Regions from separate parts of the Dyella marensis genome, predicted to be linked through region 1. Evidence: predicted binding sites of a transcription regulator. Region 1 holds the regulator's gene; the other holds the start of a gene.
The links. Region 1 encodes FliA, which starts transcription of late flagellar genes. Its sites were predicted from a motif close to TAAAGTTTNNCNNNCNNNGGCCGATAA; they were not measured.
Positions count from the first base shown of each region.

Region 1 (7,652 bases):
TCGGCGAGTTCGTCATCGGCGGCAATTTCGCGGTGGGCCTGGTGGTGTTCGCCATCCTCACCATCATCAACTTCGTGGTGGTGACCAAGGGCGCCACGCGCGTGTCCGAAGTGACCGCGCGCTTCACCCTGGATGCCATGCCCGGCAAGCAGATGGCGATCGACGCCGACCTCAACGCCGGCCTGCTCACCCAGGAACAGGCGCGCGAGCGCCGCCAGGAAGTGCGCGAGGAAGCGGACTTCTACGGCTCGATGGACGGCGCCTCCAAGTTCGTGCGCGGCGACGCCACGGCGGGCATCCTGATCCTGGTGATCAATATCGTCGGCGGCTTCTTCGTCGGTGTGATGCAGCACGGCCTCAGCGCCGGCGACGCGGCCAAGACCTACACCTTGCTCACCATCGGCGACGGCCTGGTCGCGCAGGTGCCGGCGCTGATGCTGTCGATCGCCACCGCGGTGATCGTCACCCGCGTCTCGCGCGCCCAGGACATGGGCAAGCAGGTGCTCGGCCAGGTGTTCGGCCAGCCGCGCGCGCTGGCGGTGGCTGGCGTGGTGCTGGGCGTGATGGGCCTGGTGCCCGGCATGCCGAACATCGCCTTCCTGCTGCTGGGCGCGATCTGCGGCGGCTCCGCGTGGATGATGCTCAAGCGCGAGCGCGAGACGCGCGCCAGGCTGGCCGAGGAAGCCATCGCCGAAGCCGCGCCCGCCGCGGCGCCGGCCGAGCGCCTGGAGCTGGGCTGGGAAGATGTCGCCGGCGTCGATCCGGTAGGCCTGGAAGTGGGTTATCGCCTGATCCCGCTGGTGGACAAGAACCAGGGCGGCGAGCTGATGGGGCGGATCAAGTCGGTGCGCCGCAAGCTGTCGCAGGAGCTGGGCTTCCTGGTCCCGCCGGTGCACATCCGCGACAACCTCGACCTGGGCCCCAACACCTATCGCATCACCCTGATGGGCGTGCCGATGGGCGAGGCCGAGGTGCACAACGAACGCCTGCTGGCGATCAATCCCGGCCGCGTGCACGGCAGCTTGCAAGGCATCGCCACGCGCGATCCGGCCTTCGGCCTGGAAGCGGTGTGGATCGAATCCGGCCAGCGCGACAACGCGCAGGCGCTGGGCTACACCGTGGTCGACCCCGCCACCGTGGTGGCCACGCATCTGTCGCACATCCTGCAGGGCCACGCGCACGAACTGCTCAGCCACCAGGACGTGCAGCAGTTGCTGGACCGCCTCGCCGCCGCCGCGCCGAAGCTGGTGGAAGACCTGGTGCCCAAGCGCATGTCGCTGGGCGTGGTGGTGAAGGTGCTGCAGAACCTGCTGGCCGAGCGGGTGCCGATCCGCAACATGCGTTCCATCGTCGAATCCTTGGCGGAACACGCGGGCCAGAGTCAGGATCCCGGCGCGCTCACCGCCGCCGTGCGCGTGGCGCTGGGCCGCCAGATCGTGCAGGAGATCGCCGGCCTGGGCACCGAGATCCCGGTCATCACGCTGGCGCCGGAACTGGAGCAGATCCTGCTCGGTTCGCTGGCCAATGGCGGCGTGGCGGGCGCCGCGGTGGAACCGGGCCTGGCCGACCGCCTGCAGAGCGGCGTCGCCGACGCCGCGCGCCGCCAGGAAATGGGCGGCGAACCGGCCGTGCTGCTGGTCGCGCCGCAGCTGCGGCCGTGGCTCGCGCGCTTCACCCGCCACGTGGCACAGAACCTGCACGTACTGGCTTACAACGAGGTGCCCGACAACCGTCGGGTGCGTTTGGTGCAGGCGCTGGGACGTTGAGTGGGGGAATAGGGAATGGGGAATAGAGAATCGGAAAAGCAAGGCTGCCGCGACTTGTGCGTGTTGCGCCCGCAGGTAGTGAAAAACTCATGGTCGACTTGCCGGCAAACAGCGCGGCTTGCCTATTCCCTATTCCCTATTCCCTATTCCCCGGGCGCAAGGAAAACCTTTTCATGAAAATAAAGCGTTTCGTAGCGCCCGACATGCGCCAGGCCATGCGCGAAGTGCGCGAGGAACAAGGCCCCGACGCGGTCATTCTTTCCACGCGCCGTCTCGACGAGGGCGTGGAGATCATTGCCGCCGTCGACTATGACGAGTCCCTGGTGCGCGAGGCCGCGCGCTCGGGCGAACCGTTGCCGACCGAAGTGCGCATCGTGCGCGAGCGCGCGGCGGAACCGCCGGTGCTGCCGCCCAAGCCGCGGCGTGCGCCGGCGCCCGCGCCGGTGGCTCCCGTTGCCGCGCCCGCGCAGCGTGCACCGGTAGCGCCGGTTGCCGCGCCCGTCGCCGCCGCACCGGTCGCCGCGGCAAAACCCGAACCCGCCGCCGCACCCGCCGAACCGGCCCCGCTGCATCCGATGGTGGAGCAGGCCGCGCTCGACACCGCGCGCATGCGCGCCGAGCTGGGCAGCCTGCGCGAACTGCTGGAATCTCAGATGGCTTCGCTCGCATGGAACGACCTGCAGCGCCGCCATCCGCTGCGCGGCCGCGTGCTGCGCGACATGACGCGCATCGGCATCGAGCCGGACGTGGCGCGCCGCCTCGCCGACGAACTGCCCGACCGCCTCAGCGCCGACCAGGCGCGCTATCTGCCGCTGGGCGTGCTCAGCCGCAGCCTCGCCGTCACCGGCTACGACGTCGCCGCCAGCGGCGGCGTGGTGGCCCTGGTCGGACCGACCGGCGTGGGCAAGACCACCACCATCGCCAAGCTCGCCGCGCGCGCCGTGCTGCGCCATGGCGCTTCGCAGGTGGCCCTGGTCAGCACCGACAACTACCGCATCGGCGCCGCCGCGCAGCTGGAGCACTACGGCCGCCTGCTCGGCACCCGCGTGTTTCCCGCGCACGATGCCGAAAGCCTGCGCGAAGTGCTCGACGTGCTGCGCGGCCGCCGCGTGGTGCTGGTCGACACCGCCGGCGTGGCCGGCAGCGATCCGCGCCTGGAGCAGCAGATGCAACTGCTGCGCGCCGCCGGCGAACTGCGCACCTGCCTGGTGCTGGCCGCCAATGCGCAGGCGCAGGCGATCGACGACATGGTGCGCGCCTTCCTGCCGCAGCAGCCGCAGGCGTGCATCCTCACCAAGCTCGACGAAGCGCCCAGCCTGGGCGGCGCGCTGTCCGCGCTGATCCGCCACCGGCTGCCGCTGGACTACACCACCGACGGCCAGCGCGTGCCCGAAGACCTCGCCACCGCCGATGCGCGCGTGCTGGTCTGCCGCGCCGCGCAGGTGCTCAGGGGCAATGCGCCGGCGGTGGACGAAGGCTATATGGCCGAGCGCTTCGGCCTGGCCGTGGCGGGTGCACGATGACCACGCTGGCGATGGACCAGGCCTGGGGCCTGAGCAATCTGTTCTCGGCTTTTCATTCTTCCGGCAACGATGACGTGCGCCCGCTCTCCGCAGGCGCGGGCCATTCGCTGCCCGCCGCGCCGCCGCGCCGCTGCCGCGCGATCGCCGTGGCCGGCGGCAAGGGCGGCGTGGGCAAGTCCACCGTGGCGGTGAACCTCGGCATGTCGCTGGCCATGGCCGGGCGCGAGGTGGCGCTGCTGGATGCGGACCTGGGCCTGGCCAACCTGGACGTGCTGCTCGGCCTACAGCCGTCGCGGCATATCGGCCACCTGCTGGACGGCAGCTGCTCGCTCGGCGAATTGATGCTGCCGGCGCCGCACGGGCTGAAGGTGATCCCGGCCGGCTCCGGCGCGCGCCGCCTGGCCCAGCTGGATACGCGCGAGCACGCCGCGGTGATCCGCGCCTTCGACGAACTGCCCGATCCGCCGGAATTCCTGATCGTGGACACCGCCGCCGGCGTGGCCGACAACGTGGTGATGTTCGCCGCGGCGGCCGACGACGTGGTGCTGGTGGTCTGCGACGAGCCGGCCTCGCTCACCGACGCCTACGCGCTGACCAAGGTGCTCAGCCGCGACTTCTGCGTACGGCGCTTCCACGTGGTGGCCAACATGGTGCGCCACGCCGGCGAGGCGCGGCAGCTGTACGAGAAGCTGGCCCGCGTGTGCGACCGGTTTCTGGATGTGGCGCTGGATTTCATGGGCGCGGTTCCTTACGACGAACACCTGCGCCAGGCCATCCGCCGCCAGGGCGCGGTGGTGGATCTGTGGCCGGCCAGCCGGTCCGCACGGGGATTCAAGCAAATGGCGGGTGCGGTCGATACATGGGGAGAACCCCTGCGCACGGGTCGCGACCGCATCGCCTTTTTTGGAGGGCAGGTCGCCATGGCGCCGGACCCGGTACGCGAGGGGGGTGTGAGATGAGCGTGGCTTCCGAATATCTGCAACTGCAACGCGAAAGCACGGAGGAGATGGTGCGCCGGCACGCTCCGCTGGTGCGCCGTATCGCCTATCACCTGATGGGCCGGCTGCCGCCCAGCGTGGACGTGGACGACCTGGTGCAGGCCGGCATGATCGGCCTGCTGGAAGCGGCGCGGAACTATGCGACCGACCGCATGGCCAGCTTCGAGACCTATGCGGGCATCCGCATCCGCGGCGCCATGCTGGACGAGCTGCGCAAGACCGATTGGACGCCGCGCTCGGTGCACCGCAAGTTGCGCGAAGTGTCGGAGGTGGTGCGCCAGATCGAGAACGAAACGGGCGCCGACGCCACCGACGCCGAGGTCATCCGGCGGCTGGGCATCGACGCGCAGGAGTACCACCAGATCCTGGCCGACGCGGCCAGCGCGCGCCTGCTCAGCCTCTCCGCGCCGGAGGACGACGAGGACGGCGCAGCGCTCGACGTGGCCGACCAGGAAGGCCTGGGGCCGCAGGACCGCTTCGAGCAGGAAGGCATGCGCGGGGCGCTGGTGGAGGCGATCGGCGGGTTGCCGGAGCGCGAGCAGCTGGTGATGTCGCTGTACTACGAGCAGGAACTGAATTTGAAGGAGATCGGCGCCGTGCTCGGCGTGACGGAATCGCGGGTGTGCCAGATCCATGGGCAGGCGCTGATCCGGTTGCGTGCACGGATGACCGGTTGGCGCGAAGCCGAAGACGCCAAGGGCGCCGGCGGCGGGCGCCGCGGCGGCACGAAGTCCGCGGCCGCGGCGACGCGCTGAGCTCCGAACCACACCCCTCAAACCCCACTAGGACCCCTGGAGCCGACGTTGGACAAGAACATGAAAATCCTCGTGGTGGACGACTTCTCCACCATGCGGCGCATCGTGCGCAACCTGCTGGTGGAGCTGGGCTTCACCAATGCGCTGATCCAGGAAGCCGACGACGGCGTCAATGCCATGGCGGTGCTCAAGCAGCAGTCGTTCGACATGGTGGTGACCGACTGGAACATGCCGAACATGACCGGCATCGACCTGCTGCGCGCGATCCGCGCCGAGCCCGCGCTGAAAGGCCTGCCGGTGCTGATGGTCACCGCCGAGAACAACCGCGACCAGATCATCGCCGCCGCCCAGGCCGGCGTGAACGGTTACATCGTCAAGCCCTTCACCGCGGTCACGCTGAAGGAAAAGCTGGACAAGATCTTCGAGCGGCTCGCCGCGCAAGGAGCAAGCGCATGAGCGCCGTGATGATTACCCCCATGAGCGCGGCGTTGCCGCAGGAAGTGCAGGAGCTGCTGGCCAGCCCCGACGGCGCCGCCTTCGAGATGGCGCTGGACACCATGGTGCGCCAGCGCGAGCAGCACCTGTTCCGCGCGCTGGGCCTCTTGGCCCGCGACCTGCACGAAGCCGTGCGCCGCCTCGGCGGCGAGCTGGCCCAGGAAGGCGTGCCCGGTAGCGTGGCCGACGCGCGCCAGCATCTGCACGACGTGCTGGAGATGAGCGCCAAGGCCGCCCATCGCAGCATCGATTTCGCCGAGCGCATGCGCCCGCAGGCCAGCGCGCTGGAAAGCAGCGCTGATGCCGTGCTGGCCGGCGGCGGCGAAGCGGCGGAGCTGGCGACACAGGCGCGGCAGTTTGCCGGGCAGTGCCGCGAAGGGCTGTCGGACATGGTGATGGCGCAGTCGTGGCAGGACCTGTCCGGCCAGCGCATCAAGAAAGTGTCCACCTTTATCGGCAGCGTGGAGTCCTCGCTGCTGGAACTGGTGCGCCTCACCGGCGCGCTGGCCGGCGGCGAAGCGCCGGTGGCCGCGGCCAAGGTGAACAGCCAGGACGAGGCGGACCGCCTGCTCAGCGAATTCGGTTTCTGAGCGCGGGGTTCCGATGGATCCGTCACTCGACAGCGAGCTGCGCGACGATTTCCTGGTCGAGGCCGGGGAACTGGTGCAGCGCCTGGGCGAACAGCTGGTGGCGCTGGAGGAAGCGCCGCGCGACGCCGAACTGCTCAATGCGGTGTTCCGCGCCTTCCACACGGTGAAGGGCGGCGCGGGCTTCCTCGGCATCGACCCGATGGTGCAGCTGTGCCATCACGCCGAGGACCTGCTCAACGAAGCGCGCGCCGGCCACGTGCTGATCGATGCGGCGCGGATGGACGCATTGCTGGAAGCGCTGGACCTGGTCAACGCGATGATGGCCGCGCTCGCCGCGTCCGGCGACATGCCGGTGGCGCCCGCGGCGCTGCTGGTGCGGCTGCAGCCGCATGCGGCACGAGCGCCGGCTCCGGCGCCCGCCCCCGTGCCGGCACCCGCGCCGGCGACGGAGGAGAGTGGCACCATCGACGACAGTGAATTCGAGGCGCTGCTCGACAGTCTCTACGGCATGGGCGGCGCGCCGGGCGCACCGGTGCAGCCGCCGGCGTCCGAGACGATCGACGACGCCGAGTTCGAAAACCTGCTGGACAACCTGCACGGCAAGGGCAAGGCGCCCGGCGCGCCGGTGCAGCCGTCGGCCGGCACCATCGACGACAGCGAATTCGAAGCGCTGCTTGACAGCCTGCATGGCAAGGGCGCCGCACCCGGCGCCGCGGCGAAGGCTGCCGCAGCGCCCGCGCCGGCCAAAGCCGCGGCAAAGGCCGCGCCGCCGCCGGAAGCCACCGTGCGCGTGGACACCGGCCGCCTCGATGCGCTGGTCAACCGTGCCGGCGAACTGGTGCTGGTGCGCAATCGATTGCTGAGCCTCGCCGCCAGCAGCGGCGATGAACCGTTCAACACCGCGGCCGGCGAACTCGATCGCGTGGCCGACGAACTGCAGGGCGCCGTGCTCGGCATGCGCATGCAGCCGGTGGGCCGCTTGTTCCAGCGCTTCCCGCGCATCGTGCGCGATCTCGCCCGCCAGCTCGGCAAGGAGATCGAGCTGGTGCTGGAAGGCGAGGACACCGACCTGGACCGCAGCCTGGTCGAGGCGCTGGCCGATCCGCTGATTCACCTGCTGCGCAACGCGGTCGACCACGGCCTGGAAACGCCGGACGTGCGCGAAAGCGCCGGCAAGCCGCGCAAGGGCCGCGTGCGCCTCGCGGCCAGCCAGCGCGGCGAGCGCATCGTGATCGTGGTGGCCGACGACGGCCGCGGCATGGATCCGGACATCCTGCGCCGCAAGGCGGTGGAGAAAGGCGTGATCGACGCGGCGCAGGCCGCGCGCCTGTCCGAGACCGAATGCCTGGAATTGATTTTCCGCCCAGGCTTCAGCACTGCCGCGCAGGTGTCCGACATCTCCGGCCGCGGCGTCGGCATGGACGTGGTCAAGACGCGCGTGGCGGAACTCGGCGGCACCTTGCAGGTGCGCTCGAAGCTGGGGCAGGGCAGCGAGCTTGAGCTGACCGTGCCGCTGACGCTGGCG
Region 1 covers NZ_CP064029.1:3,889,500-3,897,151, reverse strand. Annotated here, with positions in the region: gene flhA (flagellar biosynthesis protein FlhA) at 1-1,766, shown strand, start outside; gene flhF (flagellar biosynthesis protein FlhF) at 1,940-3,289, shown strand; gene ISN75_RS17000 (MinD/ParA family protein) at 3,286-4,248, shown strand; gene ISN75_RS16995 (RNA polymerase sigma factor FliA) at 4,245-5,042, shown strand; gene cheY (chemotaxis response regulator CheY) at 5,091-5,498, shown strand; gene ISN75_RS16985 (protein phosphatase CheZ) at 5,495-6,127, shown strand; gene ISN75_RS16980 (chemotaxis protein CheA) at 6,141-7,652, shown strand, end outside.

Region 2 (7,652 bases), 1.4 Mb from region 1:
GCGTCCAGAACATAGGCAGCCGCGCCAGCCACGGGATTTCCGATCGGCACGGCGGCCTTCGCCTCCGTGCCGATCGGCGCTGACATCAGTGCATCGACGGTAGCTTCGGTCGGTCCATAAGCATTGACCAGGCGATGCATGCGAGCCCACCGGGCAGCAAGCTCCGCAGGACACGCCTCGCCGCCCACGACCAAGGTCTCCACGCCGGGCAGATCGCCCGGCGCCATCAAGGCCAGCAGGCTCGGCGGCAAGGCCAGGTGGGTGATGCGCTGCCGCTCGCACAGCGCCGCCAGGCTGGCGCCGGGAAGCAGCTCGTCGGACGGAGCCAGCACCAGGCATGCGCCGAGCGCGAGCGCCATGGCGATCTCGGCGAAAGAAGCGTCGAAAGACAGCGACGCAAACTGCAATACGCGGCTAGCCGGTCCGATGCGCAGCCGCTCGCGGTAGGTGGCTGCCAGCGCGGCGACGCCGGCATGGGTCACCACCACGCCTTTGGGCTGGCCGGTCGAGCCCGAGGTATAGATCACATAGGCGGCGCGCTGCGCGGCTTCCGCGTCGTGCGCGATCCCGATCCGCGCGGACGCCAGCGCCTCGATCCCGCTGTGGAGGTCCGCATCGTCCAGAAGATGGACGGGCAGTTCAGGCGGAGTCTTCAGGACCGTCTCGCGGAAACAGAGCACGCAAGCCGGAGCCGCCTCCTCGAGCATGTAGATCAGCCGCTGCTCGGGATAATCCGGATCGAGCGGCAGATAAGCCGCGCCGAGCTTGTGCAACGCCAGAATCGCCACGATCGATTCGAACGATCGCGGCAGCGCTATGGCGACGATATCCTCCGGTCGAATGCCTTTTGCGGACAACCATGTGGCCAGCTGGTTGGCGCGCGCATCCAGTTCGGCATAGCTCAGCCGGGCATCGCCAAAGACCAGCGCAGTGGCATGCGGAGTCAGGTCGACCTGCCGCTCGAACAGCGCGGCAAAACCGACGTCGGGAAGGCCCGCTTGCGTAGCCTCCGGCACGTCAATGTAAGCGCCATCGAGCGGGAACCCTTCCATGGCCCATGAACCTCTGGTCGCCCTTGAACGGGCAGGTTTGGTTCAATCGGTATGCCGACGCGTCGCTGGTGTCGGCGTCCAGTTGCGTTTGCCTAGGCGGTTGGATGTTCCATCGCCGCGATGAGGCTCCTGGGCCGCATGTCGGTCCAGCTCCGGTCTACATAATCCATGCAGTCTGCTCGCGCTGCCGGCCCGAAAGCCGTCGTCCAGCCCGCCGGAATCGCCGCGAAATCGGGCCAGAGCGAATGCTGGCCTTCGTCGTTGACGAGCACCAGGAAGATGCCCTTGTCGTCATCGAATGGGTTGCTCATGAGAATCCTTCTCCTCGCACCGTTTGCCGCGATCAAATCAAAAACGCTGTAGCCAGCGTGACGAAAATATGAAATCGGTGGGCGCTTCCAAAAACCCGGTTGTGCTCGGGTATAGCGATCGAATATCTACCGACAAGATGTGACTGTCAATCGATGCGCCGATTCAGAGAGACCGCTAAATAAAAATCTGTAGATCGCGTCGTACAACCGTCGTCGACTCATCAGTTGACCACTGCGGGAAACGCGCAGCTCCGCCGATATACATCCGTTTGAAAATGGCGATCAATGTGCTCGCAGCATGTAGCGCAGACGTGAACGCATTAATGGCCATGACGGCTAGTCGTGCGCAGATGAGAAAGCCAACCGATACCAGCCGCCATGGACAGGTATCGGCAGGGATATGTCACGACAAATACGCTCAAGGATCGGCATGCGCACTACCAATAGGCATCCGCTTGAAAATAGCGATCCATGCGCGAGCAAGCCGCGCAGGCGGCGGAATCAGCAGCACGGCCAGCCGATTGCAGCAAGCCCGGCGATGCGCAGCAGTCTCAGCCCCTGAATGGCTGGATGGGTGAGTCCTCCATGGCGCGCATGACGCGATTGCGGCCTCCTTGCTTGGCCGCATAGAGCGCCCGATCGGCCGCGACGACCACCGATCGCCAATTCGCCTCGGCGCCCCTGGCGATGCAGTAGCCGATGCTGACCGTGCACTGCAGCGGCTGGTCGTGCAGCAGCGCGATCGCCTGGCTCTCCACGGCGCGCCGCAAGCGTTCCGCGGCTTCCATCGCCGCCGGTTCCTCGGCCTGATGAAGCAGCACCATGAATTCCTCGCCGCCTACGCGGGCCAGGATGTCCTTCTCGCGGATGTTGCGCCTGAGCGCATCGGCGATGGCTACGAGCACCTGGTCGCCGCCGTCGTGGCCCCAGCGGTCGTTGATCGACTTGAACCGGTCCACGTCGATCATCAGCACGGCGATGGCAGTGTTGCGCTGCTGGGATTGCGCCATGCGCTGCTCGCCTTGTTCCCACATGACGCGCCGGTTGGCCACGCCAGTGAGGGGATCCTGGCTGGCGTGACGGATCAATTCCGCGTCGAGCTTGCGCGTCAGCATCCACAGCAGGCAGGGCGTAATGACCCAGGTAAGCACGACCCTGGAGAGCAAGCCGAAGGTCGAGGTGTGGTCGGGGCCGGCGAGGACCTGCGGGTGCGCCATCCACCATGACATCCGCATCAGCAGCATGGCTGCCCACAGGAAATGGAACAGGCCTGCGAGGCGCGCGACCGGCCGCTGCGCCGGGTCCTTGCATTGCCAGAACGCCACGCCGGTGGCGACCGTAACGACGCCGGTCAGGGCTCCGCCGAGAATGACCATGTGGCGAAGGTTTTCGCCTTCATGGATCACCAGTCCGGTTTCGATCAGCGCAAGCACCGCCACCGGGGCCAGCACCCACAATGCGCGCCTGGACAAGCCCAGGTAGAAGTTGGCCGCCAGCAGCGCCAGCACCGTGCCCGCATCGATCAGGAGGTTGCCGGCCAGGCCCAGGCCAGGAAAATCGAGATGGAAAGCGGGAGCGAAAAGGACCCCGAAACCGGCGGCGAATGCAGCGTAGCTGAGGCTCCATAACAGCACCCCAGGCTCGCGCCCGGCGCCGGGGCGGGCGATGTACAGGGCCAGGAACAGGGCCGAGGACAACGCGGCCAGCAAGGCATTGACCAGCAGCAGCGTGCCGGCATGCATCAAGCTCGCGATCCATTCCATAACCTCTCCGAACGATGGCGCTTCGGTGGCCGATGGTCCCTCGGCTCGCGCACAACTTATCTCGGATGGTATCGGCCGGCCATGGATGGCCTTGAGGCCCGGGATCCGCGCGACAAGACAAAGCAGGCCGCGCGGCGCGCACTAAGGCGAAACGACGCCGATGCGCACCTCCTGCGCCGGCAGTCCCGGCACCTCCACGTGCACGGTGGCGTCGCCCGCCAGCGCGGATGCCCGCACCGCCGCGACGATGCGGCCATGAAAACTGCGCCGCCGGCCGGACTGGAAGCTGGAGGCATCGTGCGGATCGCCATTGCCCACGCCGGCCAGTGTCGCGGCGCCGCCGACGAGCACGTTCATGGGCCGGTCCTGATCCGGTGCATAGACCGGCACGCCCTCGGCGTCGATCAATTCCGCCGTGACGTAGGCCAGATCCTGGCCGTCGGCGCGAAGGCGGGCGCGATCCACCGACAGCCGCAGCGCCGCAGGCTCGGCCGCGGTGCGCAATTCCCAGCGCCCGGCAGCGCGGCCGTCGCGATAGCCGACCGCCACCAGGCGGCCGGGCGCGTAGGGCACCCGGTAGGCCGCCTTGTATTCCGTCTGCACGCCGACCGGCTTGCGCCCCAGGCTTTTGCCGTTGAGGAAAAGTTCGACCTCCGGATACTCGGCATAAACCACCACGTCCAGCGGCTTGCCTTCCTGTCCCGGCCAGCTCCAGCTTGGATGGACGTCGTCCAGCGACCAGTCCAGATGCGGCGGCGTGATCGGAAACAGATGGCGGTCGGGCAGGTCTTCGGTGCCGGGCGGTTGCCTGACGAACGCCGAGATCGGATCGATGCCGGTCTTCCACAGCACTTCCCGGTAATACGCCGCCGGCCGCTTGCGCCCGGTGGCATCGATCTCGCCGCAATAGGCCAGGTGCCAAGGGTAAGGCCCGAGCTTCTGCCAGTCCTGGCTGTAGCCCATCCAGCCGATGCCCGTTTCGCCCAGATAGTCGACGGCGGTCCACACGAAGTCGCCCAGCACCCAGGGCATGGTCTCCACGCTGCGCCAATAGACGAACGCATCCTTCGAGATGGATTCGGAAGTGAACATCACGCGCGCGGGAAAGCGCCGGTGATCGTCGGCGAATTCATGGGCGTGATAGTTGTACCCCGCCACGTCGAGCACGGCGAACTGGCCGTCGCTCTGCGGGCCGCCGGTGCTGACGGCCTGGGTAACCGGGCGGGTGGCATCGAGCAGGCGCAAGCGGGCCACCATCCGGCGCGCGGTCTCGATGCCCGGTGCCGCGCCCTGTTCGGGAATTTCGTTGCCGATGCTCCAGAACAGCACGCTGGGATGATTGCGGCCGCTCAGCACCAGGCTGTCCAGGTCGGCGGGCCAGTCCTGCGCGAAGAAGCGGGCATAGTCCTGCGTTTTCTTCTGTCGGCTCCAGGCATCGAACGCCTCGTCGACGACCAGCATGCCCAGCTCGTCCGCGGCGTCGAGCGTGGCCTGGCTGGCGGGGTTATGCGCGCTGCGGATGGCGTTGTAGCCCGCGGCCTTCATCAGCGCGACCTTGCGCGCATCCGCGGCGGGCAGGCCGGCCGCGCCAAGCATGTAGTTGTCGTGGTGCATGTTGCCGCCGCGCAGCAGCACCTGCCTGCCATTGATGCGCAGCCCGTGCACCGCGTCGATGGCGATGCTGCGGATGCCGAAGCGCGTGCGCCGCACGTCGGAGCCGCCGTCGGCCGTGCGCACGGTCTGCTCCAGCACGTACAGGTTGGGCGAGTCGGGCGACCACAGCGCGGGCTGGCTCAGGTCGAACGCGCTTGCGTCGGCGACCTTCGCGCCCGGTGCAAGCGTCGTCTTGTGATCGTTCCGCGCCACCACGCTTCCATCCGGTGAAAGGATGCGCGTGCTCACCTCGACAGGCTGGCTTCGCCCGGAGCCATTGGCGACCTCCAGGTGCGCCTCCACCCTGGAGGCCGCGGCGCCGACCGACGGCGTGACGACCTGGACGCTGTCCGGTTCGATATGCACCGGCGGCAGCAATTCGAGAGTGGCGGGGCGGATCAGCCCCGAGCCGGCATACCAGCGCGACGAGGGATCGGCATGGTCGACGCGGATCGCCAGCACGTTGTCGCCAGCGTGCAGCTTGCCCGTCAGGTCGACGGTAAACGCGCTGTAGCCGTAGTGATGCTTGCTTACGTGCTGCCCGTTGATCCACACGTCGGCATCCATGTAGATCGCTTCGAAGCGGACCAGCACCGTGCGCGTTGCGTCTTGCGCACTCAAGGCCAGATGGCGCCGGTACCAGCCGACGCCGCCGGGCAGGTAGCCGGAGTCCTGTCCGCTGACCGCGTCGCGGTCGAACGGCGGGGAGCCGTCGGGCTTGTCCTCGATTGACCAGTCGTGCGGCACCAACACCTGGCGCCAGGAGCGATCGTCATAGGCAGCCACGTCGGCGCCCTTGACGTCGCCGCGCTGGAAGCGCCAGTCCTGCGACAGGCTGCGTTGCTCGGCCGCCGCATGCGGCGAGAGAACGGAGGCGGCGAGGGCTAAGCAGAAAGCCCATCCATGCTTGGCGGTCATAGGCGGCTCGGGAGTGGCGGGAAGCCGCGGCTGCAGCGCGGCGGCGGCCACGGTGCAGCAGTGCGTGCAGCCAGTCACTGGCGAAATAGCGCAGGCGCGGTTGCGAAATTCGCCGCTGCAATGCGGCATGGCATGCCGCATTGCAGGGTTGCGCGCAAAGGGGGCCGAGAATCCGTGGCGGAAACGCGGCCGTTCAAGCCCGGCCTGGCCGGCCGGATCAGCCGGCCGCCAGTACCGCCACCTCGGCGTCGGAGAGTGCGCCGCGGTAGAGGCGGAAGTCGCTTACCAGGCCATCGAGCGTCACGTCGTTGGCGAACTGCGAGCGGCCGATCCACAGGTTCGCCGCCTCCACCATCTGGCACGGGGGAAAGAACATCGCCTGGTTGCTTCCTACCACGCGGCCATTGACGTAGAGCTTGCCGGTCTGTCCGCCGAGGCTGACCGCCACGTGCACCCATTCGCCAGCGGCCAGCGGCGCCGGCGCGTTGATCACGCACTGGCCATTGTTCTGGTTCGGCGATATCACGAAGCTCAGCGTGCCGCTGCCGCCGTTCGGCGTCAGGAACATGTTCTTGTCGATGCTCGCGCCGAAGTCGAAGATGCGCGCCCAGGTCTGCCCTCCATGCCAGTACACCCAGGCGGCGATGGTGAAATCGCCGACCGTGTCCAGCAGCGAGGCGGGCAGGGCGACATAGGCGCCCTTGCCGTTCAAGGCGACGCCCGGGCGCTTCGTGCTGCCGGCGCTGCCCCAGCCCGCGCCGCCGAGCAGCTTGCCGGCGTGGCCGTGGCCGCTGCTGTCGCTGGCATTGCCGCCGGTGCCGTCGGTGAAAGCCAGATGCGTGTCCAGCAGCGTCCCGGCCACGGCCCAGGCCTCGTTCGAGGCGGCGCTTTCGCCGGTGGCGTTCTGCGCGGTGACTACGTAGTAGTACGTGCCGGCCTGGGCCGGATGGTCGCTCCAGGTCAGCAGGTCCGTGATGCCGTGGGCGACGGCGGTGTACGGGCCGCCCTTCGCCGTTGCGCGCTTGACGGTGTAGCTCTGCGCGTAGGCGCTGCCCCACCACGACAGCACGATGCGGCCGCCCAGCGTGATCGCGGTGAGGCCGCTCGGCGGGCTGCCGGCGGCGATCGGGTCGCGCTGGAAGGTCAGCGTGCCGTAGCCGAACTGGTCCGAGCCGCCGCCGCCCTCCGGTGCCGTGAGCGCGGCGAATTTCTGCGAATACGGCGCGGCGATGCCGCGGCGGTTCACGTAGTGATTGAAGATCATGGCCCACATCGGCCGGTTGTTGCCCTGGCCGCCGGTCGCGAACACCCGGTCGCTGAAGCCGGGGCCGTCGTAGGGCGCGAACGGCATCGCGTAATACGTGCTGCCCGACTGGATCAGATTGCCCTTGGCGACGTATTCGCACGCGGCCAGCACGCGGTTGTTGGCATAGCCGTACAGATCGACGCCCTGGTTCCAGGCCATTTCGCAGATGCTGGTCACCAGCGAGATGCTGAGCGTGTCGTGGCCCTGGTCGCGGCCGGATTCCTGGGTCTGGCCGAGGTAGCCCGGGTGCATGTAGTACACCATCTGCCCGATCGCGCCGTTGCCCAGGCCTTGCTTGAAGTAAGTCACCGCCGCATCGAACATCGCGCGGTTGTCGCACAGCACGCCGATGGCCATCACCGCGGCCGTCGCGCACAGGTCCCAGCTGGAATAGACGCTGAGGCTGCTGGGATGGGCGAGGTCGGCGATGCCGGCGTTCATCGGATAGAAGATCTGGCTCATCATGGACTGGAAACGCGCGAAGTCCGCCGCCTGCCAGCCCGTATACGAGCGCATGATTTCGCCCACGTTGGCAAATTGATAACCCTGGATGCCGGCGACCAGGAAGCCGTCGTAATGGCCGTCGGCCCACCAGATCTGCTTCAGCGTGGACGACCATGCGTTCATGATCCGCACGGCGCAGTCGGCG
Region 2 covers NZ_CP064029.1:2,520,587-2,528,238, reverse strand. Annotated here, with positions in the region: gene ISN75_RS11110 (amino acid adenylation domain-containing protein) at 1-1,052, opposite strand, end outside; gene ISN75_RS11105 (MbtH family protein) at 1,145-1,363, opposite strand; gene ISN75_RS11100 (GGDEF domain-containing protein) at 1,915-3,126, opposite strand; gene ISN75_RS11095 (DUF4982 domain-containing protein) at 3,268-5,697, opposite strand; gene ISN75_RS11090 (LamG-like jellyroll fold domain-containing protein) at 5,915-7,652, opposite strand, start outside.
Region 2: a site for FliA is predicted at 3,195-3,221, ahead of ISN75_RS11100 (GGDEF domain-containing protein). Genes of this name have one in related genera too.